2 regions of the Aquincola sp. J276 genome follow, and region 1 is predicted to be linked to the other one. Evidence: predicted binding sites of a transcription regulator. Region 1 holds the regulator's gene; the other holds the start of a gene.
The links. Region 1 encodes FNR, which switches genes on or off when oxygen is low (the NO sensors DNR and NnrR bind a similar motif). Its sites were predicted from a motif close to TTGATNNNNATCAA; they were not measured.

Region 1 (15,296 bases):
GGGGCTGTTCGTGCTGGCCGTGGAGGCCTGGCGTGCCTCGCGCGGGCGCCAGGTGGAGTGGGGCAGCACGCTGTTGTGGGCGGTGGTGATGCCGGCCATCGCCGCGGCCTGGGTGCTGCTGGCCCGGCCCACCGGCCTGGCCGCGCAGACCGTGCTCACGCTGCTCATCGTCACGCCGCTGGGCCCGCTGCTGTACCGCGTGGCCTACCGGCCGCTGGCCCATGCCACGGTGCTGATGCTGCTCATCGTCTCGGTGGCGCTGCACGGCGTGCTGGTGGGCCTGGGCCTGCTGTTCTTCGGTGCCGAGGGCTCGCGCACGCCGGCCTTCTCCGACCTTCGCATGGACCTGGGCGGCATTCCGCTCACCGGCCAGTCGCTGGTGGTGGTGGGCGTGGCCGCGCTGCTGATGCTGGCGATGTTCCTGTTCTTCGAGCGCAGCATCGTCGGCAAGGCGCTGCGCGCCACCGCGATCAACCGCACCGGCGCGCGGCTGATGGGCATTCCCACCGAGCTGGCCGGCGATCTCAGCTTCGCCCTGGCCGCGCTCATCGGCGCCATCTCGGGCCTGCTGATCGCGCCGATCACTACGGTGTATTACGACACCGGCTTCCTGATCGGCCTCAAGGGCTTCGTGGCCGCCATCATCGGCGCGCTGGCCAGCTACCCGCTGGCGGTGGTGGGCGCCCTGCTGGTGGGGCTGCTGGAGTCGTTCTCGTCCTTCTGGGCGAGTGCCTTCAAGGAGGTCATCGTCTTCACGCTGATCATTCCGGTGCTGTGGTGGCGTTCGCTGCGCACGCGCCATGTCGAGGAGGACGAGTGATGCGTCGTCTGCTGCCGCTTGCCTTCGTCGCGCTGCTGGCGCTGGGCCTGGCGTTGCTGCCCGAGTTCCAGATCACGCTGGTCAACAACATCGGCCTGTATGCGCTGGTAGCCATCGGCCTGGTGATGATGACCGGCGTGGCCGGCATGACCTCCTTCGGCCAGGCCGCCTTCGTCGGCCTTGCGGCCTACAGCACCGGCTGGCTGGGCACCGCCGGCGCGCAGATGCTGGGCATGCCCGGCTCGCCGCTGCTGCCCTGGCTGGGCCTGCTGCTCGGCCTGGCGGTGGCCGGCGCGGTGGCCTGGGTGCTGGGCGCCGTCACGCTGCGGCTGTCGGGCCACTACCTGCCGCTGGGCACCATCGCCTGGGGCCTGAGCCTGTACTTCCTGTTCGGCAACCTGGAATTCCTGGGCGGCCACACCGGCATGGGCGGCATCCCGCCGATCGAGATCGGCGGCCTGTCCCTGATCGCGCCGCGGCCGCTGGGCGTGCTGATCTGGGCGGTGGTGCTGCTGGCGATGTGGGCCCTGTCCAACCTGCTGGACAGCCGCGAGGGCCGCGCCATCCGCTCCTTGAAGAGCGGCCGCGTGATGGCCGAGTCCATGGGCATCGACACCGGCCGCTACCGGCTGCGGGTGTTCGTGCTGGCGGCGATGCTGGCGGCGCTGTCGGGCTGGCTCTATGCGCACCAGCAGCGCTTCGTCAACCCCACGCCGTTCAATCTCAACATCGGCATCGAATACCTGTTCATGGCCGTGGTGGGCGGTGCCGGCCACCTGTGGGGCGCGGTGCTTGGCGCGGCCCTCATCACGCTCATGAAGGAGCAGCTGCAGGACTGGCTGCCGCGCCTGCTGGGCGCCAGCGGCCAGTTCGAGGTGGTGGCCTTCGGCCTGCTGATGCTGCTGGTGCTGCAGCGGTATGCCGACGGCCTGTGGCCGATGCTGTCCGCGCTCACCGCGCGGCTGCTGCCGGGCATGAAGGCCCGGCCGACGGCCACGGCGCAGGCTGCGGCGCATGCCGCGCTGCCGCAGCCCACGCTGCCGCCGCGCGGGCAGACGCTGCTGGCCGCGCGCGAAGTCACCAAGCGCTTCGGCGGCCTGGTGGCCAACCACAAGGTGGCGCTGGACGTCCGCGCCGGCGAGGTGCATGCGCTCATCGGCCCCAACGGTGCCGGCAAGAGCACCTTCTTCAACATGATCTCGGGCGTGGACGATCCCACCGAAGGCGAGGTCCGCCTGATGGACCAGCCGATGGTGGGCCAGCCCTCGCGCGCCTTCGCTGCCCGCGGCATGGGCCGCACCTTCCAGCATGTGCGGCTGCTGAAGGAGCGCAGCGTGCTGGACAACGTGGCCCTCGGGGCCCACCGGCGCGGCCACAAGGGCTGGTTCGCCGCCATGCTGCGGCTGGACCGTGCGGAGGAAGCCGCGCTGCTGGCCGAGGCCCGCCGCCAGATCGAGCGCTGCGGCCTGGGTGCCTATGTGGACGAGGCCGCCGGCTCGCTGCCGCTGGGTGCGCAGCGCATCGTGGAGATCGCCCGCGCGCTGGCCGGCGCCCCCTGCGTGCTGCTGCTGGACGAACCGGCCGCCGGCCTGCGCCACAAGGAGAAGCACCAGCTGGCCGAGCTGCTGTCGCAGCTGCGCCAGGAAGGCCTGGGCATCCTGATCGTCGAACATGACATGGAGTTCGTGATGAACCTCGCCGACCGCATCACCGTGCTCGACTTCGGGCAGGTGATCTCGCACGGCACGCCCGCGCAGGTGCAGCGCGACCCGAAGGTGCTGGAGGCCTACCTCGGCGGCGCCGACGACCTGGCCGGCGCGGCGCTGGCCGAGAAGGCGGTGGCATGAGCGCGGGTCAGGCATTGCTCCAGCTGCGCAGCTTCTGCGTTTCCTACGGCCCGGTCGAGGCGCTGCACCAGGTCAACCTGGAAGTGCGCGAAGGCGAGATCGTCACCGTCATCGGCCCCAACGGCGCCGGCAAGACCACGCTGCTGAGCGCCGCCATGGGCCTGCTGCCTTCACAGGGCGAGCTGCAGTTCAGTGGCGAGCGCATCGCCCGGCCCACGGTGGAAGCCATGGTGGCCCGCGGCGTAGGCCTGGTGCCCGAGAAGCGCGAGCTGTTCGGCGAGATGAGCGTGGAGGACAACCTGCTGCTGGGCGGCTTTGCCCAGTGGCGCCGCGGCCAGCGCGACCAGGCCGCGCGCATGCAGGAGGTGTTCGCGATCTTCCCGCGGCTGAAGGAGCGGCGGGCGCAGCTGGCAGCCACGCTGTCCGGCGGCGAGCGGCAGATGCTGGCCATCGGCCGTGCGCTGATGGCGCGCCCCAGGCTGCTGATGCTGGACGAGCCCTCGCTCGGCCTGGCGCCGCTGATCGTGCGCGAGGTGCTGCTGGTGGTGGCCCGGCTGCGCACCATGGGCGTGTCGGTGCTGCTGGTGGAGCAGAACGCACGGGCCGCGCTGCAGGTGGCCGACCGCGCCTATGTGCTGGAGATGGGCGCGGTGGCCATCGAGGGCGAGGCCCGCACGCTGGCCCACGATCCGCGCATCGTCGAGGCCTACCTGGGCCTGGGCGGTGCCGCTCGCGCGGCCTGACGGAAGCGCATCCGCCACGGCTTGGCCGATGATGCCGGCATGAAGGACGACATCGAACAGGTTCAGGCGGTGGTGATCGGGGCCGGCGTGGTCGGGCTCGCGGTGGCGCGAACGCTGGCACGTGCCGGTCACGAGGTGGTGGTGCTGGAGGCGCTGGACGCGATCGGCACCGTCACCAGTGCCCGCAACAGCGAGGTGATCCATGCCGGGCTGTACTACCCGCCCGGCTCGCTCAAGGCCCGATGGTGCGTGGAGGGCCGCGAGCAGCTCTATGCCTACTGCGCCGAGCGCGGCATCGCCCACCGCCGCTGCGGCAAGCTGGTGGTGGCCACGCAGCCCGGCCAGCAGGCCTACCTGCACAAGCTGCTGCAGCAGGCCCAGGCCAATGGCGTGCACGACGCGCTGCTGATCGACGGCGATGCCGCCCGCCGCCTGGAGCCGGCGCTGCAGGCCACCGCCGCGCTGCATTCGCCTTCCACCGGCATCGTCGACAGCCACGGCTTCATGCTGGCGCTGCAGGGCGAGGCGGAGGACCACGGCGCGATGCTGGCCTTCGAAAGCCCGGTGCGCGGCGGCCGCGTGGTGCCGCAGGGCATCGAGCTCGACGTGGGCGGTGCCCAGCCGATGCGGCTGCGCGCGCGCATCGTGGTCAACGGCGCCGGCCTGGCCGCACCGGCGGTGGCCGCGCGCATCGAAGGACTGCCGCAGGCGCTGGTGCCCGCGGCGCACTACTGCAAGGGCAGCTATTTCTCGCTGGCCGGCAAGGCGCCGTTCTCGCGCCTGATCTACCCGGTGCCCGAGGCTGCCGGCCTGGGGGTGCACCTCACGCTGGACCTGGGCGGCCAGGCGCGCTTCGGCCCCGACACCGAATGGCTGAGCGACGACGCGCCGATCGACTACCGCGTCGACCCGCGCCGCGCCGATGGCTTCTATGCCGAGATCCGCCGCTACTGGCCGGCGCTGCCCGACGGCGCGCTGCAGCCGGCCTACAGCGGCGTGCGGCCCAAGATCCAGGCCGATGGCGAGCCGGCGCGCGACTTCGAGCTGCAGGGCCCGGCGCAGCATGGCGTGCCGGGGCTGGTGAACCTGTTCGGCATCGAGTCGCCGGGCCTGACTTCCGCGCTGGCCATCGGTCAGGCGGTGCACCGCGCGCTGGCGGACTGAGCGCCCGCAGGGTTTACGCCGAGAGCCGGCCATGCAGGCGCGGCATAACGTGCAGCGTCCGACCAACCTCAAACGCCGCAGGAGACACACGCATGGCCAAGATGCCTTTCGACCAGGAAGCGCTGATCCAGACCTTCGCCGAGGCCGGTGCCCAGCAGGGCGAGCAGGCCCGCAAGGCGGTGTTCGACGCCACGCTGAAGGCCTTGCAGGGCCGCGAGCTGACGCTGCAGAACATCCGCAGCACGCTCAAGGGCATTGCCCAGGCGGTGAGCGCGGGCGCGGCCAAGAACATGGTGCCCGACGTGGATGTGGAGAACCTGCTGTCCGATGCGGTGCAAGGCATGGACGACGCGCTGCTCAAGGCCGTGGATGCCAACCGGGTGGCGCTGCAGCAGTTCGTCGACCAGGGCGTGACGCTGCAGGACAGCAACATGAAGAAGGCCGTCGAGACGCTGGAAAAGCTCGAGGACACGATGTTCAAGGCCATTGCCAAGTCGGTGGATGGCGCCGGCGAGCAACTGGCCGCGCCGTGGGCCCAGGTGCTGGGCAAGCTGCAGGCGGGCGGCACCCACACCGGCGCCCAGGCCGCGCAGACGGTGCAGGGCCTGGCCGAGCAGATGCAGACCGCGCTGCGCGACAGCCGCGCGGCCAGCGTCAAGGCCGCGCAGGCCTTCGCCCAGAGTTATGCGGCCATGGTCAGCGGCGTGCTGATCGGCATGTCCGATGCGCTCAAGCAGACGGCGGCGGCCGCGCCCGCCAAGAAGACGAAGCCCCGCTGAACGGGGGCCGCAAACGACAACGCCGCCCGCGGTGAGACGGGCGGCGTTGCGGTCCGGCAGGCGGCGTGCAGTCCGGCGCGCTGCGCCGGGGCCGCCGTGCGGGGATCAGGTGTTGTTACTGCCGGTGTCGGGCGTGTCGGCGGCCGGCGCGGCGGCGGTGGCCGGAGCAGCGTTCGGCGACACGCCGGCTTCCGCTTCCTTGCACGACGGAGCGCAGACGAACTGGGTCTTGCCCAGGAAGCGGCGCGACTTCAGCGAAGAGCGCGTGCGGTGCTTGCCGCACAGGAAACACGACATCGTCGCCGCGCTGAACACGCCGGTGGAGGCGAAGGGCGATCCAGATGCCTTGCTGCGATAACGCAGCCCGTTGGCGTCGATGGTGGTCTTAACTGCGTCTTTGGCCATGTGCTTGTGAGGGGGCGAGAGGAACGAGGGGCCGGATCAGGACCGTGAGGCCGAAGCGGGCGATTTCCAGGGCACCGGAGTGACAAGAGGGCGGCGGCTGGCGGACAGAACGTGCTGAAGGACTTGCTGGTGTCGGCCGGCAAGTCCTTTAGGAGTTGCAATTATGCCACGCCTCGTCGGTGGGCGTCGGGCGTGCCAATCGTTTGCGCCCGCGCTACGCTGGACGTCCTTCACCGCTACGAAAGACCCGCATGAGCAACCATGTCTACAAGCTGCTGGAACTCACCGGATCGTCCACCGTCGGCATCGAGGATGCCTGCCAGACGGCCATCGCCAAGGCGGCCGAATCGGTGCGCAACATCCGCTGGTTCGAGGTGACCGAGACCCGCGGCCATGTCGAGGAAGGCCGCATCGCCCACTGGCAGGTGACGCTGAAGGTGGGCTTCACCCTGGAGTGATCAGGCCAGGCACCAGGCCACGGCGCGGCTGATCAGCCCGCCGGCCAGCACCCAGGCCGAGGAAGCCGCCACCGCCGCACCGGCCAGCCGCACCGGCCAGCCTCGGGCGAGCGCGCCTGCGCCGGCCACGGCCTGGCCGCCTCCGGCGCCGCCGGCCAGCCGCAGCCACAGCGCGGGCGCCAGCCACAGCACCGGCCCCGCGCCCAGCCAGAAGGCGGCCATTACCGAGGCGCCTCGCAGCGGGCCATTGGCCAGGGCAGCCAGCAGCAGCGCGCTCTGCAGCATGCCGCAGGGCAAGGCCACCCAGGCGACGCCGATGCCGGCCTTGCGCACCGGCCCGCGCATGCGCTGCCAGCCGTCCGGCGTGCGCCCCGACAGGCGGCCCCAGAAGGCCGGCAGGCGGCCGGTGGCCAGGAGCCACAGGCCCCACACCAGCAGCGCCGCATGCAGGGCGCTCCACAGCGGCTGCAGCATTGGCGCCATCTGCGCCCAGCGCCCCAGCGCGCCCATGCTGGCCGCCACCACCGCGCCCGCGGCGGCATAGCCCGCCAGGCGTCCGGCATGCAGCGCCACCGCATCGCCGCGGCCGCCGCGGCTGAGGGCGGCGCAGGCGCTGCCGCACATCAGGCCGCAGTGCGGCGAGCTGGCGAAGCCCAGCGCCAGTGCGCCGGCGATGAGGGCGCCGCTGCTCATCAGATCACCCGCGAGAAGCGCTCCCGCTGGCGGTCGGACTGCAGGTGGCGGTCGAACACCATGGCGATGGCGCGCACCACGTACCAGCCGGCGGGCGTGATCTGGATGGCGTCCGGGCCCAGCTCCACCAGGCCGGCTTCGGCCAGCGGTTGCAGCCGGGAGATTTCCTCGCGGAAGTGCTGCGGCACCGAGATCAGGTGCGAAAGTTCGATGGACTCGAACTCCAGCCGGCCCTGGCACATCAGCGCCATGATCACGGCGCGGCGCAGCAGGTCGTCGCGGCTGAGCGCCAGGCCGCGCTCCACCGCGAAGCGTCCCTGCGCCAGCGCGTCGTACCAGCCCTGCAGGTCCTTCGCGTTCTGGCTGTAGGAAGCGCCGATGCGGCTGATGGCCGAGGGCCCGAGGCCGATCAGGTCGCAGTCCGGCTGCGTGCTGTAGCCCTGGAAGTTGCGGTGCAGCCGGCCCTGCCGCTTGGCGATGGCCAGCGGGTCGGTGGGCCGGGCGAAGTGGTCCATGCCGATGTACACGTAGCCTGCGTCCAGGAACTGCGCCACCGCGCCTTCCAGCATCAGCACCCGGTCGGCGGCCGGTGGCAGCTCGGCGGCATGGATGCGCCGCTGCGGCTTGAAGCGTGCAGGCAGGTGGGCATAGGCATAGAGCGCGATGCGGTCGGGCTGGAGTTCGATCACCTGCGCGATGGTGGTGGCCACGCTGAGCTGGGTCTGCTGCGGCAGGCCGTAGATCAGGTCGACGTTGATGGAATTGAAGCCCAGCGCGCGGGCCGACTGCATCAGGCCGCGCACCATCTCCAGCGGCTGCACCCGGTGCACCGCCTGCTGCACGCGGGCGTCGAAGTCCTGCACGCCGAAGCTCAGCCGGTTGAAGCCCATGCCGCGCAGTGCGGCCAGGCGCTGCGCGTCCACGGTGCGCGGGTCGATCTCGATGGACAGCTCCGCCCCCGGCACGATGCGGAAGTGCGCGCGCAGCAGGTCCATCAGCTGCGCCAGTTCCTCGTCGTTCAGGAAGGTGGGCGAGCCACCGCCCAGGTGCACCTGCGAGACCGCCTGGCCGCGCCCCAGCGCATCCGAATGCAGCGCCACCTCGGCGGCCAGGGCCTGCAGAAAGGGCACTGCGCGCTCATGCCGGCGGGTGATGACCTTGTTGCAGGCGCAGTAATAGCAGACCGATTCGCAGAACGGCACGTGCACGTAGATCGACAGCGGCTGGCCCCCGCCCACGCTGGCTTCCGAGCGCAGCCGCAGCGCATTGGCATGGGCATCAGCGCCGAAAGCTTCAATAAAGCGATCAGCCGTAGGATAGGAGGTGTACCGTGGCCCCGGCACGTCGAATCGGCGCAGCAACTCGGTGTCCAGGGGGCGGTGCGAAGAGTGGTACCGATCGCGTTCATCGCATTCAACTTTGCCGGAGGACCGGCCTGGCGTGCTTGATGTGGCGCAACTGCCTGCGAGGGCGGGCGCGCAACAATCCTTGACTGAGCTCAACCAGGACGGCTAAGCAGTGAATAGCCCCACACCTACCATTCGCATCGAGCCACTCAAGGTGGCTTGCTCCAGTTGCAACCTGCGTGAGCTGTGTCTGCCGCTGGGCCTTTCTCAACCCGACCTGGAGCGCCTGGACACCCTGGTGGATGCGCGCCGCAACGTGCCGCGTGGCGCGGCGCTGTTCCGCACCGGCGATGCCTTCCATTCGCTCTACGCGGTGCGCACCGGCTTCTTCAAGACCTGCGTGTCGGCCGAGGACGGCCGCGACCAGGTCACCGGCTTCCAGATGGCCGGCGAGCTGCTGGGGCTGGACGGCATCAGCACCGACCGCCACAACTGCGATGCTGTGGCGCTGGAGGACTCGCAGGTGTGCGTGATCCCGTTCAGCGAGCTGGAGAACCTGTCGCGCGAGTTCACCGACCTGCAGCGGCAGTTCCACAAGATCATGAGCCGCGAGATCGTTCGCGACCACGGCGTGATGCTGCTGCTGGGCAGCATGCGGGCCGAGGAGCGGCTGGCCGCCTTCCTGCTCAACCTCACGCAGCGGCTGCAGTCGCGCGGCTTCTCGGCCTCGGCCCTGGTGCTGCGCATGACGCGCGAGGAGATCGGCAGCTACCTGGGCCTGAAGCTGGAGACAGTCAGCCGCACCTTCTCCAAGTTCCAGGAGGAAGGGCTGCTGGAGGTCAAGCAGCGCCATATCCGCATCGCCGATCAGGAAGGCCTGCGCAAGCTGGTCAACGCGTCGACCTGCTGAGCACCGGCTCGCCCAGCAGCTGGGTGATGGCGCCGGCGGTGGCGATCACCGCCCAGAAGATCAGGAAGGTGACGGTGTAGACCGCGCTGTGGCTCCAGCCGATCGGCTCGTGGCCGAACCAGGTGAGCGAGGCGGGGTCGACCACCGCGAACACCAGCATCTCCAGCACGCCGGCCATCACGAAGGCCGGCCAGCCGATCAGCACGGCGCGCAGCGCGAAGCTCACGGCCGGGCCTCGGGCTCGGCGGGCGCCTGCCGCGGCGCCGGGGCCGGTGCCGGCGTGTCCACCGTGAGCTGCGTGACGGCGCGCGGAATGGCCGAAGGCGCCACCACCGGGTCGGCGCCGCGCACCGCGATCACCGCGGTGGCGATGCCGGCCACCACCACCGCGGCGGGGCCGCCCACCACGAGCCATACGGCGGGCACGCGCCACCAGGGCATCACGGGTTGCACATCGAGCGATTTCATGACGGGTCCTCGGGCGCCTGTTTCAGCGCGGAACGACGAAGGTGGACTTCTCGGTGACGTCGGCCGGCAGGCTGCCTGGCTCGGACACCACCTGGAAGCGGAGAGGATGCGCGCCGCTGCCCAGCGACTGCGCGGCCTGCGGCGGCAGCTGCACCTGCAGCACGAACCAGCGGGCCTCGGCGGGCTGCAGCACCAGTGGCGCATGCTCGGCCAGCTGCGCGCCTTCGATGCCGCTGACCGCCAGCCGGTAGCGCTGCACCTCGCTGCTGGCGTTCATCAGCTGCAGCCGGTAGACGTTCTCGATGCGGCCTTCGTCGACGATGCGCGCCAGCGAGGCACGGTCGCGCACCACGTCCACCTTCAGTGGCGAGCGCTGCATCAGGCTGACGATGAACGCGCCGGAGATCAGCAGCAGCACCGCGCCATACACCAGCACCCGCGGCCGCGCGATGCGGCGCAGCAGCTGGCCGGGCGCCTGCACGTCCAGCGCCATCGCGTTCTGGGTGGCATAGCGGATCAGTCCGCGCGGCTGGTGCATCTTGTCCATCACGCCGTTGCAGGCGTCGATGCAGGCGGTGCAGGCGATGCATTCGTACTGCAGGCCGTTGCGGATGTCGATGCCGGTGGGGCATACCTGCACGCACAGGCCGCAGTCGATGCAGTCGCCCACGCCCAGGCTGGCCTTGTCGGCATCGCGGCCGCGCTTGCCACGCGGCTCGCCGCGCTTCTCGTCGTAGCTGACGATCAGCGTGTCATGGTCGAACATCGCGCTCTGGAAGCGGGCATAGGGGCACATGTACTTGCACACCTGCTCGCGCATGAAGCCGGCGTTGCCATAGGTGGCGAAGCCGTAGAACAGCACCCAGAACCACTCCCACGGCCCGAAGGTCAGCGTGAAGGCCTCGGCCCACAGCGTGCGGATGGGCGTGAAGTAGCCGACGAAGGTGAAGCCCGTCCACAGCGCGATGGCCAGCCAGATGGCGTGCTTGCCGCCCTTGCGCCACAGCTTCTCGACGTTCCAGCGGCCGGCATCGAGCTTCATGCGGGCGCCGCGCTCGCCCTCCAGCCGGTGCTCCACCCACAGGAAGATCTCGGTGTAGACCGTCTGCGGACAGGCATAGCCGCACCACAGCCGCCCGCCCACCGCGGTGAAGAAGAACAGCGCATAGGCGCTGAGGATCAGCAGCCCGGTGAGGTAGATGAAGTCCTGCGGATACAGGATCAGGTCGAAGATGTAGAAGCGCCGCGCCGCCAGGTCGAACAGCACCGCCGGGCGGCCCTCCCAGCGCAGCCAGGGCAGGCCGTAGAACAGGATCTGCGTGAACCACACCATGGCCCAGCGCCATGACGCGAACCAGCCCTTGACCGAACGCGGATAGACCTTCTTCTGGGACTCGTACAGCCACACGACACGCGTGGGCTTGGGCTGGGCGGACATGACGGATCAGGGCGCCTTGGCCACCGTGGCAGGCTGCGAGAGGTTCCACACGTAGGCGGCCAGCACGTTGATCTGCTCCGGGCTCAGCCGCGTGCCATGGGCCGGCATCACGTTGGTCTTGCCGTTGGTGATCATCGCGATGATGGCCGCCTCGCCATAGCCGTGCAGCCAGATGCGGTCGCTGAGGTTGGGCGCACCCAGCGCCGGGTTGCCCTGGCCACGCGGGCCGTGGCAGGCCGCGCAGGCGCTGAACTTGTCCTTGCCCAGGTGGGCGGCGATGGCGTCGTGCGGCGCGCCCGACAGGCTCAGCACGTACTGGGCGACGTTGCGCACGTCCTGCGAGCCGCCCACCGCCGCGGCCATCGGCGGCATCATGCCCTGGCGGCCCTGGGTGATGGTCTCGACGATCTTCTCGTGCGAGCCGCCCCACAGCCAGTCGCGGTCCGTCAGGTTGGGGAAGCCCTTGCTGCCGCGGGCATCCGCACCGTGGCAGGTGGCGCAGTTGTTGGCGAACAGCCGCTCGCCGATGCCCATGGCCTGCTCGTTGCGCGCCAGTTCCTCCACCGGCTTGCCGGTGAAGGCCGCATACACCGGGGCCGCGGCCTCGCGGGCCTTGGCCTTCTCGGCATCCAGCTGGCCGGCGCTGGACCAGCCCAGCGTGCCCTGGTGGCTGCCCAGGCCCGGATAGGTGGTCAGGTAGATGGCGGCGAACAGCACCGTGATGATGAACAGCCACATCCACCAGCGCGGCAGCGGGTTGTTCAGCTCCACCAGGTTGTCGTCCCACACGTGGCCGGTGGTGTTGTCGTCGGCCATCACGCGGCGGCGTGCCGCGATGAACAGCAGGGCCAGGCAAAACACCAGGCTGACGATGGTGGCGCCTGCGACGAAGAGCGCCCAGCCGCTGTTGATGAAGTCGCTCATGAGCTCCTTCCTTCCTTGTGCATGTCGTCGTTGAAGGGCAGCAGCGCGGCTTCGTCCAGCGCGGCGCGGCGGGTGGGCAGCCACACCCATACGGCCAGTGCGATGAACAGCACCAGGCCGCACAGCGTCACGGCGCTGCGAAGAACATTGATGTCCATGGTGGTGTGCCTTCCGTCTACTTGGCGTGGGTGCCCATGACCTGCAGGTAGGCCACCAGCGCATCCAGCTCGGTCTTGCCCTTGACGGCCTCGGCCGCGCCGGCGATGTCGGCGTCGCTGTAGGGCACGCCCAGCGTGCGCAGCGTGGCCAGGTGCTTGGGCAGCGAGGCGGCGTCCACCGCGGTGCGCTCCAGCCAGGGGTAGGCCGGCATGTTCGATTCGGGCACCAGGTCGCGCGGGTTGATCAGGTGCACCCGATGCCATTCGTCGCTGTACTTGCTGCCGACGCGGGCCAGGTCGGGGCCGGTGCGCTTGCTGCCCCACTGGAAGGGGTGGTCGTAGACGAACTCGCCGGCCTTGGAGGGCTGGCCATAGCGCAGCGTCTCGGCCAGCAGCGGCCGGATCATCTGCGAATGGCAGTTGTAGCAACCCTCGCGGGTGTAGACGTCGCGGCCGGCGAGCTGCAGCGCGGTGTAGGGCTGGAGGCCTTCCGCCGGCTGCGTGGTGCTGCGCTGGAAGAACAGCGGCACGATCTCGACCAGCCCGCCGACGGCCACCGTCAGCAGGATCAGCACGATCATCAGGAAGTTGCTGGTCTCGATGCGCTGGTGGCCGCGTGCCTGGGTGTCATTGCTCATGTTGTGTTGCTCCTTCACGCGCGCACGAGTTGCGGCGCATAGGCCACGCTGCGGCGGCCGCCACGCACGGTCATCACCACGTTCCAGGCCATCAGCACCATGCCGCCCAGGTACAGCAGGCCGCCCAGCAGGCGCACCACGTAGAAGGGGAAGGTGGCCTTGACGCTCTCGACGAAGGTGTAGACGAGGGTGCCGTCAGGATTCACCGCGCGCCACATCAGGCCCTGCATCACGCCGGCGATCCACATCGCGGCGATGTAGAGCACGATGCCCAGCGTGGCCGTCCAGAAGTGCAGCTCGATGGCCTTGACGCTGAACATCTCGGTGCGGCCGTAGAGCCGCGGGATCAGGTGGTACAGCGAGCCCATGGAGATCAGGCCCACCCAGCCCAGCGCGCCGGAGTGCACGTGGCCGATCGTCCAGTCGGTGTAGTGCGACAGCGCATTGACCGTCTTGATGGACATCATCGGGCCCTCGAAGGTGCTCATGCCGTAGAACGACAGGGCCACGATCAGGAACTTGAGGATGGGGTCGTCGCGCAGCTTGTGCCAGGCACCGCTGAGCGTCATCACGCCGTTGATCATGCCGCCCCAGCTGGGCGCCAGCAGCACCAGCGAGAACACCATGCCCACCGACTGCGCCCAGTCGGGCAGCGCGGTGTAGTGCAGGTGGTGCGGGCCCGCCCACATGTAGGTGAAGATCAGGGCCCAGAAGTGCACGATGGACAGCCGGTAGCTGTACACCGGCCGCTCGGCCTGCTTGGGAATGTAGTAGTACATCATCCCGAGGAAGCCGGCCGTGAGGAAGAAGCCGACCGCGTTATGGCCGTACCACCACTGCACCATCGCGTCCTGCACGCCGGCATAGGCCGAGTAGCTCTTCATCATGCCGGCCGGCAGCGCCGCGCTGTTGACGATGTGCAGCAGCGCCACGGCGATGATGAAGGCGCCAAAGAACCAGTTGGCCACGTAGATGTGGCGCACCTTGCGGATGCCGATGGTGCCGAAGAACACGATGGCATAGCTGACCCACACCACGGCGATCAGGATGTCGATCGGCCACTCCAGCTCGGCGTATTCCTTGCCCTGCGTGAAGCCCATGGGCAGCGAGATGGCCGCGGCCAGGATCACCAGCTGCCAGCCCCAGAAGGTGAACTTGGCCAGCCAGGGCAGGAACAGCGGCGTCTGGCAGGTGCGCTGCACCACGTGGTAGCTGGTGGCGAAAAGCGCGCAGCCACCGAAGGCGAAGATCACCGCATTGGTGTGCAGCGGGCGCAGGCGGCCGTAGCTGAGCCAGGGGATGCCGAAGTTGAGTTCGGGCCAGGTGAGCTGCGCGGCGATGAACACGCCCACCGCCATGCCCACCACGCCCCACAGGACTGCCGCGAGCGAGAAGCCACGCACGGCGTCGTCGGTGTAGGCCACCGCGTTTGAAGAGACTGGATTGGCAGCCATCGGCCGCCTCCTTTCCGAGCTTGTGAGAGGACAGCCCGGATTGTTGGGACAAGGCCTTCAAGCGGCCTTGATGCGGATCAATCGCCGCCAGTGCCGTGGGAACCGGGTGTGGTTTCCACGCCTTCTTGCAGGATGTCCTCGCATGCGCGCTGCAGGTCGTCGAACTGGCCGCCGAACAGCGCCCAGGCGAAGGCACCCATGATGGCCAGGACCAGCAGGGCCGACATCGGGATGAGCAGGTACAGGATGTCCATGGTGCGATGCGTGGGAACTTGTCTAGACGAGTCAGCGGGCCAGCCGCAGCGAGTTGCCGATCACCAGCAGCGAGCTGAGCGCCATGCCCAGGCCCGAGGCCCAGGGCGGCATCAGGCCCACCACCGCCAGCGGCACGCAGGCCGCGTTGTACAGGCCAGCCCACAGCATGTTCTGCCGCACCACCCGCATCGTGTGCTGCGCCAGGCGGCGGGCGTCGGCCACATCGGCCAGGCGGTTGGAGACCACCACCGCATCGGCATGGCTGCGGGCCACCAGCGCACCTTCGCCCATCGCAAAGGAGACGTCGGCCTGGGCCAGCACCGGTGCATCGTTCAGGCCATCGCCCAGCATGGCCACGCGCTGGTCCTGCTGCTGCGCCTGGCGCAGCGCGGCCAGCTTGTCTTCGGGCTGCAGGCCGCGCTGCTGCGTGCCGGCCGCGGAGGCTGCCACCTGCAGGCCCAGCCGGGCCGCCATGGCGGCGGCCCGCTCGGGCGAATCACCGGACAGCAGCGTCAGCGTCACGCCGTCGGCCTGCAGCTGGCGCAGCGCCGGCTCCACGCCGGCGCGCAGGCGTTCGGCGAACCGAAGGCGCAGCAGCGGCTGGCCCTGGCAACCCAGCCACACCTCGGGGTCGGGCGAGGGCGCGGCATCGGCAGCGCCGACGAAGGCGGCCGATCCCAGCCGCCATTCGCGGCCCTCGTCGTCCTGTGCCTGCAGGCCCTGGCCCGGCCGCTCCTGCACCGCCTGCCAGGCGAAGGCCTCCGGTCCGCGGCCCTCCGCGGCCAGGGCGGCCGAC
Region 2 (15,296 bases), on a different contig from region 1:
CCGAGGTGGCCGCCGTGGTGCACGACCTGCGTGGCATCAAGCGGCTGCTGGCCGGCGGCCAGCCGCTGCCGCAGGTGCTGGTCACCGGCCTGCGCTTCGTCGACGGCGACGGCTTCCAGCTGATGCGGCTGCTGGCCCGCCGGACGGATGCGCCGGCGCTGTTCGTCGTCAGCCGGCAGCAGCGCGCGGTGATCCGCGCCGCCATCAACCTGGCCGCCGCCTGCGGCCTGGCGCTGGCCGGCATGGCCGAGCTGCCCACCACCGCCGAGGAGATCACCCGGCAGGTGCTGGCCTACCGCCGGCCCGCGCCCGAGCCGATGGCGGCCGACACCGCGCCGCTGCCCGAGCTGTGCCGCGACGAGCTGCTGGCCGTGCTGGACCGCGACGTGCTGCAACCCTGGATGCAGCCCAAGCTGCGCCTGGCCACCGGCGAGATCATCGGCTTCGAGGCGCTGATGCGCGCCCACGATGCCGACGGCGGCCTGGTGATGCCGGACCGCCTGGTGGCCGCGCTGCAGCGCCACCACCTGCTGGACCAGGCCACGCTGCACATGGCCCGGCGCACGGTGGACTTCGTGGCCACCTGCCTGGGCGAGGGCATGGCCGTCAGCGCGTCCATCAACGTGTCGATGCAGTCGCTGTCCAACCTGGCCTTCTGCCAGGAGCTGGCCGCGGCGGTGGACCATGTGCAGCTGGACCCCAGCTGGATCACCATCGAGATCACCGAGACCGACGCCATGGCCGACCTGGCCTCGGTCATCGAGAACACCGGCCGCATCCGCATGCTGGGCTTCAACCTGGCCATCGACGATTTCGGCACCGCCTATTCCAGCTTCTTCCAGCTCTCGCGCATCCCGTTCTCGGAGCTGAAAATCGAGCGCGCCTTCATCCACGGCCTGGAGGCCGACCGCAGCAAGCAGGGCATCGTCAAGGCCTGCGCGATGCTGGGGGCCTCGTTGGACATGCACGTGGTGGCCGAAGGCGTGGAAACCGCCGAGGAGCTGGCGCAGGTGCGCGAGGCCGGCTGCACCGAGGTGCAGGGCTGGTTCGTGGCCCGCCCGATGCCTGCGCCCCACGCGCTGGCCTGGCTGCGCGACCTGCCCGAACAGCGCTTCGCCCTGCCGGGCTGAAGCCGCCGGCGCTTCAGGCCGGCACCCGCCGCAGCACCGCCGCGGCTTCCAGCAGCAGTCCTTCGCACAGCACCGCCGCACGCACCGGATGGCCGGCGCGCAGCGCCAGCTCCACCTCGGTGGCGCGCTCGGTCAGGTGCGCATGGCCGAAGGAGCCGGCGGTGCCGCGCAGCACGTGCACCAGCCGGCCCAGGGCCTGCCAGTCGCTCGCACGCAGCGCATCGCGCATGCCCTGGATCTGCGCCGGCAGGCCGGCGCGGAAGGCCTGGTGCAGCTCGGCCATCTCGGCCTGGAAGGCGGCTTCCTGGGCATCGTCCTCGTAGGCCACGCCCAGGTGCTCGCCGATCACCTGGTAGAAGCGCTCGCGGTCCACGGGCTTGGCCAGCACGTCGTTGCAGCCGGCCTCGTGGTAGCGCTGCACGTCGGCCTTCATCACGTTGGCCGTCAGTGCCACTATGCGGGTCTTGCAGCGGCTGGCGCGCAGCTGGCGGGTGGCGGTCTCGCCGTCCATCACCGGCATCTGCATGTCCATCAGGATCAGGTCGAAGTCCTGGCGCAGCGCCAGCGTCACCGCGTCCTTGCCGTTGGCGGCCACCGTCACCGCCAGGCCGGCCTGGCGCAGGAAGGCGCTGAGCAGGCGCTGGTTGTCCGCACCGTCCTCGGCCAGCAGCACGCGGCCGGCCAGCTCGGGCACGGCGATGGAGGTGATCTCGAAATCACCGCGGCCCCAGTACAGCAGGTCGCCTTCCATCGTCAGCAGCTCGGCGCGCGGCACCGGCGCGGCCAGCGGCATCACCAGCTCGAAGCGGCTGCCCGCCTGCGGCTGGCTCTGCACGCTGATGCGCCCGCCCAGCAGGCCCGCCAGCTGGTGCGAGATGTACAGGCCCAGGCCGGTGCCGCCGAACTTGCGGGTGGTGGTCAGGTCGGCCTGCGAGAAGGGCTGGAACAGCCTCGCCTGCTGCGCCTCGGACATGCCGATGCCGGTGTCCACCACCGCAAAGCGCATGGCGGGCTCCTCGGCGTCGTAGTGCAGCTCCAGCGTCACGCTGCCACGCGGCGTGAACTTGATGGCATTGCTGATGAAGTTCAGCAGGATCTGCTTCAGCCGCACGGGGTCGGTGCGCAGCACCGGCGGCAGCGGCAGGAAGGGCTGCACCTGGAAGGCCAGCGAGCGCTCGGCCGCCCGGCCCGACACCAGCGCATTGATGTCGCGCAGCAGCAGCGGCAGCGGCAGGTCGATCTGCTCCAGGTCCACCTGCTGCGTCTCGATCTTGGCCAGGTCGAGGATGTCGTTGATCACGTCCAGCAGGTGCCGGCCATTGCGGATGATGGTGCGCAGCGCCTCCTCGCGGTCCACCGGGTTGGCCACCGGCTGCATCAGCAGCTCGGCAAAGCCGATGATGGAGGTCAGCGGCGTGCGGATCTCATGGCTCATGTTGGCCAGGAAGGCGCTCTTCGCGCTGCTGGCGGCCAGGGCCTCGTCACGCGCCTGGCGCAGCTCCCCGGTGCGCGCGCGGATGGTTTCCTCCTGCTCGGCCACCACCCGGTCCAGCCGGGCACGGGCCTCGGCCAGCTCGGCCTGCGCCTGCTTGCGGGCGGCGCGCTCCAGTGCCAGGCGGCGCTCCAGCGCCTCCACCAGCGGCTTCAACCGCGGCCTCCGCCGATGATGCGGGCCGGCGCCGCGCGGTGGGCACGCAGCGGCGCGGAAAGGGGCAGGGGCGGAGGTACGGCGGGCACGGTTCGGGACGCGGTGCGCGAGCGCCGCGTTCGAGCTCAGGAAGGCCTGTCATCGGCCCGCCCGGGCCCGACTTGAGCCGGCGCGCCCGCATGCCGGCCCGGTCCGTGAGGCACTCAGCGGCGGCGGGACAGCGCGACCAGCAGCCCGGCGATCACGCCCACCGCGGCGGCCACGCCCACGGCCGCATACGGATGGCTGTGCACCTGCTCGTCCACCAGCCGGGCGGCGCGGCGGGCGCGGTACATCGCCACCTCCTCCAGCTCCTGCAGCTGCTCGCGGCTGCGGGCCAGGCGCGCGGCCAGGCGGTCGCGCAAGGCCTGTGCCTCGGCATCGCCCTGCTTCAGGCCGCCCTTGATCAGCGCATCCGCCTCGTCCACCGCATGGCGCAGCCCTTCGGTGATGCGGTCCTGCATCGCGTGTTCCTGGGAAACGTTGGTCATGTGTGCTCCGGGTGGTGGATGGATGTGCCTGCACTGTAGGCCGTGCCGCCGCGGCTGCACGCCGGCTGCCGTGCCGCGCTTGACCGGCATCAAGGGCTGGCGCCGGCGCGCAATCCACACTGGCCGCCCGCCCTCGGCTGCTGCAGGTGAAAGCCATGTCCTATCAACACATCCTGGTGCCGGTCGACGGCAGCCCCACAGGCTTGCGCGGCCTGGACGAAGCGGTGGCGCTGGCGCGCCTGACCCGGGGGCGCCTGCGGCTGCTGCATGTGGTGGACGAGCTCACCTTCGCCAGCGGCTTCGAGACCGGCACCGCCTTCATGGCCGACGTGGTGCCGCTGATGCGCGAGGCCGGCGAAGCGGTGCTGCGCGAGTCCGCGGCCCGGGTGCAGGCCGCCGGCGTGCCGGTGGATACGGTGCTGTGCGACCGCTTCGCCACCCGCGTGTGCGACGCGGTGGTCACCGAAGCCCGGCAGTGGCCGGCTGATCTCATCGTGCTGGGCACCCATGGCCGGCGCGGCGTGGGCCGGCTGCTGCTGGGCAGCGATGCCGAGCAGGTGCTGCGGCTGGCACCGGTGCCGGTGCTGCTGGTGCGCGCGCTGCCTACCTGAAGAAGAAGACGTTCCCGCGGCGGTACTGCAGGGCCGAGGTCATCGGGCCCCTCCGGGGTCAATGGGACATCAGCACCGGCACCGTCATCGTCAGCAGCAGGCTGCGCGTGGCGCCGCCCAGCATGCTCTCGGCCCAGCGTGCATGGCCGTAGGCGCCCATCACGATGAGGTCGCTGCCGCGGTCGGCCGCGCGGGAGAGCATCGCCTCGCCGATGGGAATGTCGGTGGTCTCCACCGCCACGTCGGCCATCACGCCCTGCCAGGCCAGCCACTGCTGCAGTGACTTCAACCGGTGCTGCGCCGCGGGCGTGTCGTCGGCCATGCCGCCTTCGTTCCACCACACCACCTCCACCGTGCGCGCGCGGCGCAGCAGCGGCAGCGCGTCGGTGAGGGCGCGGGTGGCTTCGCGGCTGTCGTCCCAGGCCACCAGCACCCGCTGGCCCACCGGATCGAAGTGCCCGGCATAGGGCAGCACCAGCGTGGGCCGCGCACTGTAGAGCACCGCCTGCTCGACGATGGCCTGCACCGCCGCATGGCCGCGGACCCGCGGGTCGGCCTGGCTGACGATGGCCAGGTCGCTGCAATGCGCATGGCGCACCAGCGAGGCGGCGGCGTCGTTCTCGTCCACCACCGTCTCGAAGGAAGGCAGGCCAGCGGCGGCGCAGGCCTCGCGCATGCCAGCGGCGGCGGCGTGCGCGCGGCTGCGCATCTCGGTCCAGGCCAGCTCGGTGAGTTCGGCGAAGTTGCCGCCGATCTCGGGCATCACCGGCACGTCGATCAGGCCGGTGGGCGCCAGGCCCACCAGGTGGGCCTCGAAGCTGCGCGCCAGGCGGATGGCCACGTCGATGCGGGCCGCGCACAGCGGGTCCTGGTCGAGCAACACGAGCATGCTGCGGTAGGTCATGGAAGGCTCCTGGTGCGGCGGTGTTGCGGGCATTGTTCGGCGCGGCTGCGGGCGGCTGCTTGATCTGGCGCAAGCAGCGGCGGGGCGTGCCGCGTCGGCCTCAGCGCAGGGCTTGCCAGCGTGCGGCCAGGTCGGCAGGGCAGGGCGGCTGCGTGGTGTCCACCGGCAGGCAGGGCGCGCCTTCGTCGGGCGCCAGCGGCTCGGCCAGCGTGGCCAGCTTTGCCAGCACCGCTTCATCGGCCTCGGAAGGATCGCCGCCGCTGGCCAGGCGGTGGGCGATGCGCCGGCGCAGCACCGGCATCGGCGCCTGGCAGTCGATCAGCGCCACCGGCATGCCCAGCGAGCGGGCCAGCGCGATGAAGCGCAGGCGTTCGTCCCGGCGCAGGAAGGCCGCATCGACGATGACCGGCCAGCCGGCGCGCAGCGCGGTTTCGGCCAGCGCGTGCAGCCGCGCATAGGTGCGGCGGTGCGCGTCGGGCCCGTAGAGGTCCAGGCCGGCGCGGCGAGAGTCGGCCAGCGGACCCAGGCCGTGCAGCCGCTTGCGCTCGACGTCGGAGCGCAGGCGCACCGCGCCGGCGGCCTGCAGCAGGGCTTCGGCCAGCTGGCTCTTGCCGCTGGCCGGCAGGCCGTGCATCAGCGCCAGCCGGGCGTCCTCACCGAAGGCCAGGCGGTGCGCCAGGCCCAGGTAGCCGGCCATGTCGCAGCCTGCGGGGCCGGCCCGGCCCTGCGCAGCCTGCAGCACCGCCACCTGGGCCCGCACCAGCGCGCGGCTGACCAGGTAGAAGCGCAGCAGCGGCAGGCCCTCGTGATCGCCGCCGGCCTGCAGCCAGGCATCGAGGAAGCGCCAGGCCAGCGCCGGTGCGCCATGCGCCAGCAGGTCCATCACCACGAAGGCGATGTCGTGCATCACGTCCACCCAGCGCAGCGCGGGGTCGAAGTCGATGCCGTCGAAGGCGGTGGCGGCGGGCGTGGGGCGATCGAAGGCCAGCAGGTTGGCCAGGTGCAGGTCGCCATGGCCCTCGCGCACGCGGCCGGCCTGCAGGCGAGCCTCGAACTGCGGTGCCAGTGCAGCCAGCTGCTGCCGGAGCCAGGCGCGCAGCGGCGGCCAGTGGCTCACGGTGGCGGCCTGCTCGGCGGCGTCCAGGCCCGCAACCAGCCGGCCCATCACCTCGTTCAGCGCCTGCGGCGTGCCCCAGGGTCCGTCCGCCGGTGCCGCTGCGGCCTCGGCATGAAAGGCCACCAGCCGCGCCGCCAGCGCATCCACATGCGCAGGAAGCAGGGTGCCGGCGGCCACGCGGGTGCTCCACAGCGCCGCGTCGTCGAAGCGGCGCATCTGCACCGCCACGTCCACCACCGGCCCCGGGGCATCGCCCAGCACCGGGCCGGCAGGGGTGGCGTGCACCTCGAGCAGGCCGAGGTAGATCTCCGGCGCCAGGCGGCCGTTCAGGCGCAGCTCCTCTTCGGCGCAGAAGCGCCGCCGCGCCAGCGTGGCGCAATCGACGAAGGACAGCTGCAGCGGCTTCTTCAGCTTGAAGGCCTGCGTGGCGGTGAGCAGCACCCAGGAGATGTGCGTTTCCACCAGCTGCACCGGCCCGCCTTCGGTGGCCTGCAGCCATGCCTGCAGCGCAAGCACGCGGGCGGTGGCGGCGGGGAGGGAGTCGGCATCGGCTGGCATCGGCCCACTATGCACAGCACCGCCGGTGGCGGGTCTGTCCAGACGCAAAAAGTGAAGCGGTCGGCTGATGGCGCCGCAGCAGCAGTACCCGCCGGGCATGCTGGACCTGCTGCTCTGGCCCAGCATCGTCACCCAGCGGCCGCAGCCACCCGAGACGGCTTACCTGCCGCTGCCCCAGGCACTGGCCCGCCACAGCGCGGCGCACCTGGTGCAATGCAACTGGCCCCATGCGCTGAACACACCGGACGGCAGGGGCCTGGGCGGCAGCCACGTGCTGGCGCCCGATGGCACGCTGCTGTTCAGCCTGCCCGACGACGAGGCCGGGTTGGCGGTATCCAGGCTGGGCAGCCGCGAGATGATCTGGCACCCCGACCCGCCGCCCCCCAGCCCCCGCTACCCCCGCGCCGGAAACAGCCCCTGCGGCTTCCAGAACAGCACGGCCGCCATCAGCAGGTAGATCAGGATGGATGCCAGCGCCGGCCCGGCGCCGGACGCGGCCGCGGGGCCGAGCAGTCCGGCCAGCGCCCAGGGCACGAAGCTGCGGCCCACGGTGTCCACCATGCCCACCAGCAGCGCGCCCACCAGGGCGCCGCGCACCGAGCCGATGCCGCCGATCACCACCACCACGAAGGCCAGGATCAGGATGCTTTCGCCCATGCCCACCTGCACCGCCAGCAGCGGGCCCAGCAGGCCGCCGGCCAGGGCGCACAGCGCGGCACCGGCCGCGAACACCAGCGTGAACAGCCGCTTGACGTCGGCACCCATGGCCATCGCCATCTCGCGGTGGCTGGCACCGGCGCGCACCTGCATGCCGATGCGCGTGCGCGTGATCACCAGGTACAGCCCCAGCGCCACCAGCAGGCCGGCGGCGATGATCACCAGCCGGAAGGCCGGGTAGCTGAAGCCCGGCCACAGCTCGACCGGCCCGGCCACCGCCGCGGGCAGGTTCAGCATCAGCGGCTGCGGCCCCCACAGCATGCGCACCGCTTCGTTGCACATCAGCAGGATGGCGAAGGTGCCCAGCACCTGGGAGAGGTGGTCGCGTTGGTAGAGGCGCCGCAGCACCGCCAGCTCCAGCGCCACGCCGAACAGGGCCGTGCCCGCGATGCCGGCACCCAGCCCCAGCAGGAAGGAGCCGCTGGCCTGCGTGGCCGCGGCGGTGAGGTACGCGCCCACCATGTACAGCGAGCCATGGGCCAGGTTGATCATGTCCATGATGCCGAACACCAGCGTCAGCCCGGCGGCCAGCAGGAACAGCATCAACCCGAACTGCAGGCCGTTGAGGGCCTGCTCCGCCAGCAGCGTCGCGCTCACGACATCCTGCAGGCGCTGGCGTAGGCGTCCACGTGGTTCTTGAACACGGTGCCCAGCGTGCGGTTGGTGATGCGGCCCTGGCCGTCCCTGGTGACCACCCGCAGGTGGTAGTCCTGCACCGGGTACTGGTTGGCGCCGAAGCGGAAGCCGCCGCGCACCGAGCTGAACCGGGCCGCCTTCAGTGCCTGCCGCAGTGCCTGCTTGTCGTCGAGCTTGCCCTTGGCGTCGCGCACCGCCGCGTCCATCAGCATCGCGGCGTCATAGCCTTGCGACGCGTACAGCGTGGGCAGCCGGCCGTAGGCCTTCTGGAAGTCGGCCACGAAGCGCTTGTTGGCCGCGTTGTCCAGGTCGTGCGCCCACTGCGAGGTGTTGAACATGCCCAGCATCGGTTCGCCCACGGCGCCGATCACGTCCTCGTCGGCCGAGAAGCCGGGGCCGAACAGGGTGGCGTCCTTGGACATGCCCGAGGCCACGTACTGCTTGACGAAGTTGATGCCCATGCCGCCCGGCAGGAAGATGTACATCGCCTCGGGCTTGGCCGCACGCACCTGGGCCAGCTCGGCCGCATAGTCCAGCTGGCCCAGCCGGGTGTAGATCTCCTGCACCACCTCGCCCTTGTAGAAGCGCTTGAAGCCGGTGAGCGCATCCTTGCCCGCCGGGTAGTTGGGCGCCAGCAGGGCCACTTTCTTGAAGCCCTTGTCCTGCACCGTCTTGCCCACCGCCTCGTGCTGGTTGTCGTTCTGGTAGCTGACGCTGAAGAAGTACGGGTTGCACTGGTCCCCCGCGTACTGCGACAGGCCGGCATTGGCGCTGAGGTAGAAGGTCCTGGCCGCGAAGGTGGGCGGGCCCACCGCCAGCATCACATTGGAGAACACGATGCCGGTCATGAAGTCGACCTTGTCGCGCTTGAGCATGCGGTCGGCCAGCTGGCGCGCGACGTCGGGGCTTTGCTGGTCGTCGGCGACGATCACTTCGGCGGGCCGGCCGCCGAGCTGGTTGCCGGTGTGCTTGAGCGCCAGGTTGAAGCCGTCGCGGATGTCGATGCCCAGCGCGGCGCCGGGCCCCGACAGCGTGCTGATGAAGCCCACCTTCACCGCATCGGCGGCAAGGGCGGCGGCCGGTGCCGCGAGGGCGGCCGCCAGCAAGGGGAGGGCGGCAAGGGCGAGACGCATGGCAAACACTCCTGGAAGGTGGGATGGCCACCGGCCAGGCGGCCGCACGCTGCGGCCTGCCATGCCTGCGGGCAGGCGCCGGCCGGGACGGGCCGGAGCTTACCCGCCGTGCGTCATGCGGCCGGCGCTTCCTGGGTGCGTATCGCGCCTTCGGCGACGTAGCGCTTGTAGTCGGTCAACGGCATGGCGGTGAGGCCGCGGGCCTCGCCTTCTTCCCAGCTGAGGGTGGCGTCCCGCTCGGTGAATTCCACCTCGATGGGGCCGGGGCGGATGGCGATCTGCGCGCCGTCGCCTTCACGGTAGAAGACTTCGCCGACGATCTCTGCGTGCTGTGTCATGGGTGACTCCTGATTCCGACCAAAGATCGATGGGTGAGATGCTCGCGCGCGGTTTTTCGTTCCGCCACCGGACGTGCGCGCGAAGGCCTGTAGGTGCCGTCCTACGCGGCGGCGGCATCAAACAGCACGTCGGCAACCGGCCTGTTCCTGCGATCAGGCCGGCGCCAGGTCAGCACAATGCACAGCTGAACGAGGCGAACAACCGACCGCACCATTGGGCGGAATCCCGGAACCCGTGACCGGCGCCAAGACCCCGTCGTTCCAGCATGACGCTGGCACGCCCGGTAGCGAGAAGGGCCACCCCACGGTGGCCCTTTGCTTTGTGCGGCCGGTCATCCGGCGGCTCACACCGGCGGCAGCACCCGCAGGTACAAGACCTCCGAAGGCCGCAGCCCCAGCGGCGCGGCCTCCTCCGGCGTGGCCGGGCGCATGCCCAGCTGCTGCATCAGGTGGATTGAGCGGCCATGCGCCGCCTCGGCCGATGCCAGCAGCAGCGTGATGCCGCAGTGCGCATGCAGGTGCTCCACCATGGCCGCCGTGGCGCGCCGCGCGATGCCGCGGCCGTGGAAGCGGCTGCCGAACACATAGGCCACCCAGCAGGTGCCCGGCGCGATCACCGTGGCCTGCACGTAGCCGGCCGCTTCCTCCCCGCCTTGTGGGCCGGTTACCCACACCACCCAGTTCAGCCACACCTCGGTGCCATCGGCGGACCCGCCTTGCGCCAGCTGCGTGAACACCTCGCGCAGGTAGCCCAGCGAGGGCGGCGGGCCGTAGTCCAGGTGGGTGTAGATCGCCGGGTCGGCCAGCACCGGGTACATCGCCTCCGCATGCTCGGGCCGCAGCGGCCGCAGGCGCAGGCCGTCGGCCTGCAGCTCGGCGGCGGCCGGATCGTCGGCGGATGGATAGGTGGGCGTGGGCATGCCCCACGATAACAAGGCCGCCTGCTTCAGGCTGGTGTAAGCGGTGCGCACCACAGTGGCCTGCACGGTGCAAAGCGCGCCGCCCGCCCCATGTCCGCCGATCCCCTCGACAGCCCGCCCCGCCCGCCGGCCGACCTGCGCAGCCAGCGCCTGCCGGCCCTGGCCGTGGCGGCGCTGCTGCTGTTCAACTATCCGCTGCTGGCGCTGTGGGACCACCCGGTGCTGGTGCTGGGTCTGCCGCTGTTCCCGGCCATGCTGTTCGGCCTGTGGGCGCTGCTCATCGCGCTGCTGGCCTGGCTGATGGAACGGGACTGAACCACCATGCTGGCGCCGGCACTGGTGCTGGCGGCCTCGGCCGCCTACCTGTTGCTGCTGTGCCTGGTGGCGGCCTGGGGCGACGCGCGGGCGCGGCAGGGCCGCTCGGTGGTGGGCCATGCCGGCGTGTACACGCTGTCGCTGGCGGTGTACTGCACCGCATGGACCTACTACGGCAGCGTGGGCCGGGCGGCCTCGGCCGGCATGGCCTTCCTGCCGGTGTACCTCGGCCCCATGCTGGCCATGGTGCTGGCCTGGCTGGTGGTGCGCAAGATGATCCGCATCGCGCGCAGCTACCGCATCAGCTCCATCGCCGACTTCATCGCCAGCCGCTATGGCCACAGCCCGCTGCTGGCCGGGCTGGTGACGCTGGTCACCCTGGTGGGCATCGTGCCCTACATCGCGCTGCAGCTGAAGGCGGTGGCCACCGGCCATGCGCTGCTCACGCAGCCGGGCGGCACGGCGGCTGCGCCGCTGTCGCCCTGGTGGCGCGACGGCACGCTGGCGGTGGCGCTGGCGCTGGCCGGCTTCACCATGGTGTTCGGCACCCGCCAGCCGGGCAGCGCCGAGCGCCACGAGGGCATGGTGCTGGCCATCGCGGTGGAGTCGCTGGTCAAGCTGCTGGCCTTCGTGGCGGTGGGCGTGTTCGTCACCTGGGGCCTGTTCGGCGGGCCGGCCGACCTGTTCGCGCGGGCGCTGCAGCAGCCCGCGCTGGCGCGGCTGCTCACGCTGGGGCCGAGCCAGCCGCTGGCCTACGGGCAGTGGCTGGCGCTCACGGTGCTGTCGGCGCTGTCGGTGCTGTTCCTGCCGCGGCAGTTCCAGGTGATGGTGCTGGAGAACGTGGACGAGCGGCACCTGCGCCGCGCGGCCTGGGCCTTTCCGGCCTACCTGCTGCTCATCAACCTGTTCGTGCTGCCCATCGCGCTGGGCGGGCTGATGCACTTCGCCGGGGCGGGACAGCCGCAGGCCTCGCCCGACGGCTTCGTGCTGAGCCTGCCGCTGGCCGCCGGGCAGCCGGCGCTGGCGCTGCTGGCCTTCGTGGGCGGTCTGTCGGCCGCCACCGGCATGGTGATCGTGGAGGCCACCGCCGTCAGCACCATGGTGTGCAACGACCTGGTGCTGCCGCTGCTGCTGCGCAGCCGCCGCTGGGCGCATGCGGCCGACCTGAGCGGGTGGCTGCTGGCCATCCGCCGCGCGGCCATCGTGGCCCTGCTGCTGCTGGGCTGGCTGTACATGCGGCTGGCCGGCGAGGCCCAGGCGCTGGTGAGCATCGGTCTCATCAGCTTTGCCGCAGTGGCGCAGTGCGCGCCGGCGCTGCTGGGCGGCATGTACTGGCGCGGCGCCACCCGCGGCGGCGCGCTGGCCGGGCTGGCGGCGGGCTTCGGCCTGTGGCTGTACACGCTGATGCTGCCTTCGCTGGCGCGCTCGGGCTGGCTGGCCGATGGCTTCCTGCAGCACGGCCCGGCCGGCCTGGCGCTGCTGCGGCCGGAGCAGCTGTTCGGCCTGGCCGGGCTGGACAACCTCACGCATTCGCTGTTCTGGAGCCTGCTGGCCAATGCGGCGCTGTTCGTCGGCGTGTCGCTGGCGCGGCGGCCCGGGGCGCAGGAGCTGGCGCAGGCGGTGCTGTTCGTCGACGTGTTCAGCCGCACCGGCGCGCCGGCCGGTCCGCAGGCGCCGCTGTTCTGGCGCGGCCAGGCCCGGGTGCACGACCTGCTGGCGCTGGCCGGCCGCTTCCTTGGCGAGGCCCGGGCGCGTGCGCTGTTCATGCGGCATGCGGCCGGGCAGGGCGTGGCCGACCTGGCCGCGCTGGTGCCCGATGCCGGCCTGGTGCACCTGGTGCAGACCGAGCTGGCCGGCGCCATCGGCAGTGCATCGGCGCGGGTGGTGGTGGCGCGCGCGGTGCAGGAGGAGGCACTGGCCGCCGACGACGTCCTGCGCATCGTGGAGGAGGCCACGCGGCTGCGCGCGGCCAACCAGCAGCTGCAGAGCCTGGACCGACTGAAGGACGATTTCATGTCGTCGGTGACGCATGAGCTGCGCACCCCGCTGACCGCCATCCGCGGCCTGGCCGAGCTGATGCGCGACGAACCTGGCATGCCCGAGGCGCAGCGCCAGCAGTTCCTGGGCATCGTGGTGGACGAGGCGCAGCGGCTGTCGCGGCTGGTCAACCAGGTGCTGGACCTGGCCAAGATCGAGAGCGGCCATGCCCGGTGGCTGGAGGAAGACGTGGACCTCAGGGCGCTGGCGCAGCGCTCGGCCGACGCGGTGGCCGAGCTGCTGCGCGAACGCGGCGTGCGGCTGTCGCTGGCGCTGCCGCCCGACCCGCTGCCGCCGCTCGTCGCCGACCCCGACCGGCTGATGCAGGTGCTGGTGAACCTGCTGTCGAATGCCGCCAAGTTCGCGCCCGCCGGCCGCGGCCAGGTGCGGCTGGCGCTGCAGGCCGATGCCCGGGGCGCCACCTTCAGCGTGGCCGACGACGGCCCCGGCGTGCCCGCCGCGGAGCGGGAGCTGGTGTTCGAGAAGTTCCGCCAGGGCAGCGCCGGCGGCGGGGACCCGCGTGTGCAGGGCACCGGCCTGGGCCTGCCCATCTGCCGCGAGATCGTGGCGCATCACGGCGGGCGCATCTGGCTGGAGCCCGACACAGGTCAAGGCGCGTGCTTCCGCTTCACGCTACCTTGGCAGCGCGGGGCGCAAGCCCCGCCGCCGCCGGAGACACGCCATGCGCCACAAGATCCTGATCGCCGATGACGAGCCCAACATCCTCATCACCCTGGACTACCTGATGAAGCGCGAAGGCTTCGACGTGCGCCTGGCGCGCGACGGCCAGGAGGCGCTGGACGCGGTGGCCGCCGATTGCCCCGACCTGCTGCTGCTGGACGTGATGATGCCGCGCAGGAGCGGTTTCGAGGTCTGCCAGGCGCTGCGCGCCGAAGGCCACGGCGGCCGGCCGCGCATCCTGCTGCTCACCGCCAAGGGCCGCGACACCGACGTGGCCAAGGGCCTGGCCCTGGGCGCCGACGGCTACATGACCAAGCCTTTTTCCACCCGCGAGCTGGTGCAGCGGGTGAGGGCGCTGCTCGGCCCTGCGCCATGAAGCCGCGCCAGGCGCTGTGGGCCGGTGTGGCCGGCGCCGGGCTGGCGCTGCTGGCCTGGCTGCTGTCGACAGGCGGCCTGCTCTGGGCCACGCTGTCGGCCGCCGAGCGCGCCGCGGTGGCGCCGGTGCTGGGCCCGCGGCTGCCCTTGCTGGGCGGCGCCGTGCTGCTGGCCGCGGCGGCAGTGGCGGCCGGCGTGCAGCGCTGGCTGCTGCCGCGGGCCGACGCGCTGCAGCGCCTGGCCGAGCAGGCCCGCATCCGCGTGCAGGCGCCGGCCCAGGCGAGTGCGTCGCTGCAGACCATCGACGGCGAGGGCGGGTCGGCGCTGCGCGCGCTGGCCACGGCCATCGACGAGCTGGTGCGCCAGCGCGAGGCGCTGCGGCAGGACGTGGCCGAGCAGGTGCGCCTGGCCAGCCTGGAGATGGAGCTGGAACGCAACCGCCTGGCCGCGCTGATGTCCGAGCTGACCCAAAGCGTGGTGGTGTGCAACCTGGACGGCCGGGTGCTGCTGTACAACCAGCGCGCGCGGCTGCTGTTCCGCGACCTGTCCGGCACGCCGGCGCTGGCCGGCGGCGCCGAGCTGCTGGGGCTGGGCCGGTCCATCCACGCGGTGCTGGAGCAGCCGCTGCTGGCCCATGCGCTGGACACCATCCGCGCCCGGCTGCTGCGGGGCGATGCCGCCGCCTCCGCGCAGTTCGTCACCGTGGCCGCCACCGGCCGCCTGCTGCGCGTGCAGGTGGCGCCGGTGCGGGATGCCGGGCCGCAGGGCGGCGAGGGGCTGCAGACCATCGCCGGCTTCGTGCTGATGGTGGACGACGTGACCGACGAGTTCGAGCAGGGCGCGCTGCGCGACCGCCTGCTGCACCAGCTGACCGAGGGCCAGCGCGGCCCATTGGCCAACCTGCGCGCGGCCGCCGAGATGCTGGACGACGGCGGCCTGGACGCGGGCCTGCGGCAGCGCTTCGTGGCGGTGATCCACGAGGAGGTGGGCACGCTGGGCCGCCGCATCACCGAGCTGGCCGCCCGCGCGCAGGAAGGCGTGCGGACCCGCTGGCCGATGGAGGAGATGCGCGGCGCCGACCTGGTGGCTGCCGCCCAGCGCCGGCTGGCGGACCGTCTGGGCCTGCACGTGGGCTTGCAGGCCGTGGACGAGATGCTGTGGCTGCAGGTGGACAGCTATGCCCTGCTCACCGCCCTGCACTACCTGGCCGGCCGCCTGGCCGACGAATTCCAGGTGCGCATGGTGCAGCTGCGCCTGCAGCGCGCCGACACCGGCCATGCCCAGCTGGACCTGCTGTGGGGCGGCCAGGCCCTGAGCGCCGAGACGGTCATGAGCTGGGAGCTGGACCCCATGCGCATCGGCGGCGACACCAGCCCGCTGAGCCTGCGCGAGGTGCTGGACCGCCACGGCGCCGAGTTCTGGTTCGAGCGCGAGCGGGTGCGCCACCAGGCCTTCTTCCGGCTGCTGCTGCCGCTGTCGGCGCCGCCGCCCACGCCGCTGGCCGAGGCGCTGCCGCTGGTGGTCGGCGGCCGGCCCGAGTTCTACGACTTCGACCTCTTCCAGCACAGCCCGCAGCACCAGGCGCTGGAACACCGGCCGCTGGCCGAGCTTGCCTACACCGTGTTCGATACCGAGACCACCGGCCT

Region 2: a site for FNR is predicted at 4,883-4,896, ahead of LRS14_RS26950 (universal stress protein). Genes of this name have one in related genera too.

The regions. Positions count from the first base shown of each region.
Region 1 is NZ_JAJONC010000001.1:274,164-289,459, forward strand. Features, by position in the region: gene LRS14_RS01300 (branched-chain amino acid ABC transporter permease) at 1-820, shown strand, start outside; gene LRS14_RS01305 (branched-chain amino acid ABC transporter ATP-binding protein/permease) at 820-2,667, shown strand; gene LRS14_RS01310 (ABC transporter ATP-binding protein) at 2,664-3,410, shown strand; gene LRS14_RS01315 (NAD(P)/FAD-dependent oxidoreductase) at 3,432-4,574, shown strand; gene LRS14_RS01320 (DUF6781 family protein) at 4,667-5,353, shown strand; gene LRS14_RS01325 (hypothetical protein) at 5,459-5,758, opposite strand; gene LRS14_RS01330 (dodecin) at 6,010-6,216, shown strand; gene LRS14_RS01335 (sulfite exporter TauE/SafE family protein) at 6,217-6,909, opposite strand; gene hemN (oxygen-independent coproporphyrinogen III oxidase) at 6,909-8,270, opposite strand; gene fnr (fumarate/nitrate reduction transcriptional regulator Fnr) at 8,449-9,165, shown strand; gene LRS14_RS01350 (hypothetical protein) at 9,146-9,391, opposite strand; gene LRS14_RS01355 (hypothetical protein) at 9,388-9,633, opposite strand; gene ccoG (cytochrome c oxidase accessory protein CcoG) at 9,656-11,071, opposite strand; gene ccoP (cytochrome-c oxidase, cbb3-type subunit III) at 11,078-11,995, opposite strand; gene LRS14_RS01370 (cbb3-type cytochrome c oxidase subunit 3) at 11,992-12,153, opposite strand; gene ccoO (cytochrome-c oxidase, cbb3-type subunit II) at 12,171-12,791, opposite strand; gene ccoN (cytochrome-c oxidase, cbb3-type subunit I) at 12,806-14,245, opposite strand; gene ccoS (cbb3-type cytochrome oxidase assembly protein CcoS) at 14,323-14,499, opposite strand; gene LRS14_RS01390 (heavy metal translocating P-type ATPase) at 14,531-15,296, opposite strand, start outside.
Region 2 is NZ_JAJONC010000002.1:1,940,583-1,955,878, reverse strand. Features, by position in the region: gene LRS14_RS26970 (EAL domain-containing protein) at 1-1,130, shown strand, start outside; gene LRS14_RS26965 (ATP-binding protein) at 1,144-2,778, opposite strand; gene LRS14_RS26960 (glycine zipper domain-containing protein) at 2,982-3,308, opposite strand; gene LRS14_RS26955 (universal stress protein) at 3,464-3,919, shown strand; gene LRS14_RS26950 (universal stress protein) at 3,978-4,823, opposite strand; gene LRS14_RS26945 (bifunctional aminoglycoside phosphotransferase/ATP-binding protein) at 4,924-6,498, opposite strand; gene LRS14_RS26940 (hypothetical protein) at 6,566-6,955, shown strand; gene LRS14_RS26935 (branched-chain amino acid ABC transporter permease) at 6,892-7,812, opposite strand; gene LRS14_RS26930 (ABC transporter substrate-binding protein) at 7,809-8,984, opposite strand; gene LRS14_RS26925 (hypothetical protein) at 9,098-9,322, opposite strand; gene LRS14_RS26920 (GNAT family N-acetyltransferase) at 9,667-10,293, opposite strand; gene LRS14_RS26915 (hypothetical protein) at 10,333-10,557, shown strand; gene LRS14_RS26910 (sensor histidine kinase) at 10,564-13,305, shown strand; gene LRS14_RS26905 (response regulator transcription factor) at 13,277-13,651, shown strand; gene LRS14_RS26900 (exonuclease domain-containing protein) at 13,648-15,296, shown strand, end outside.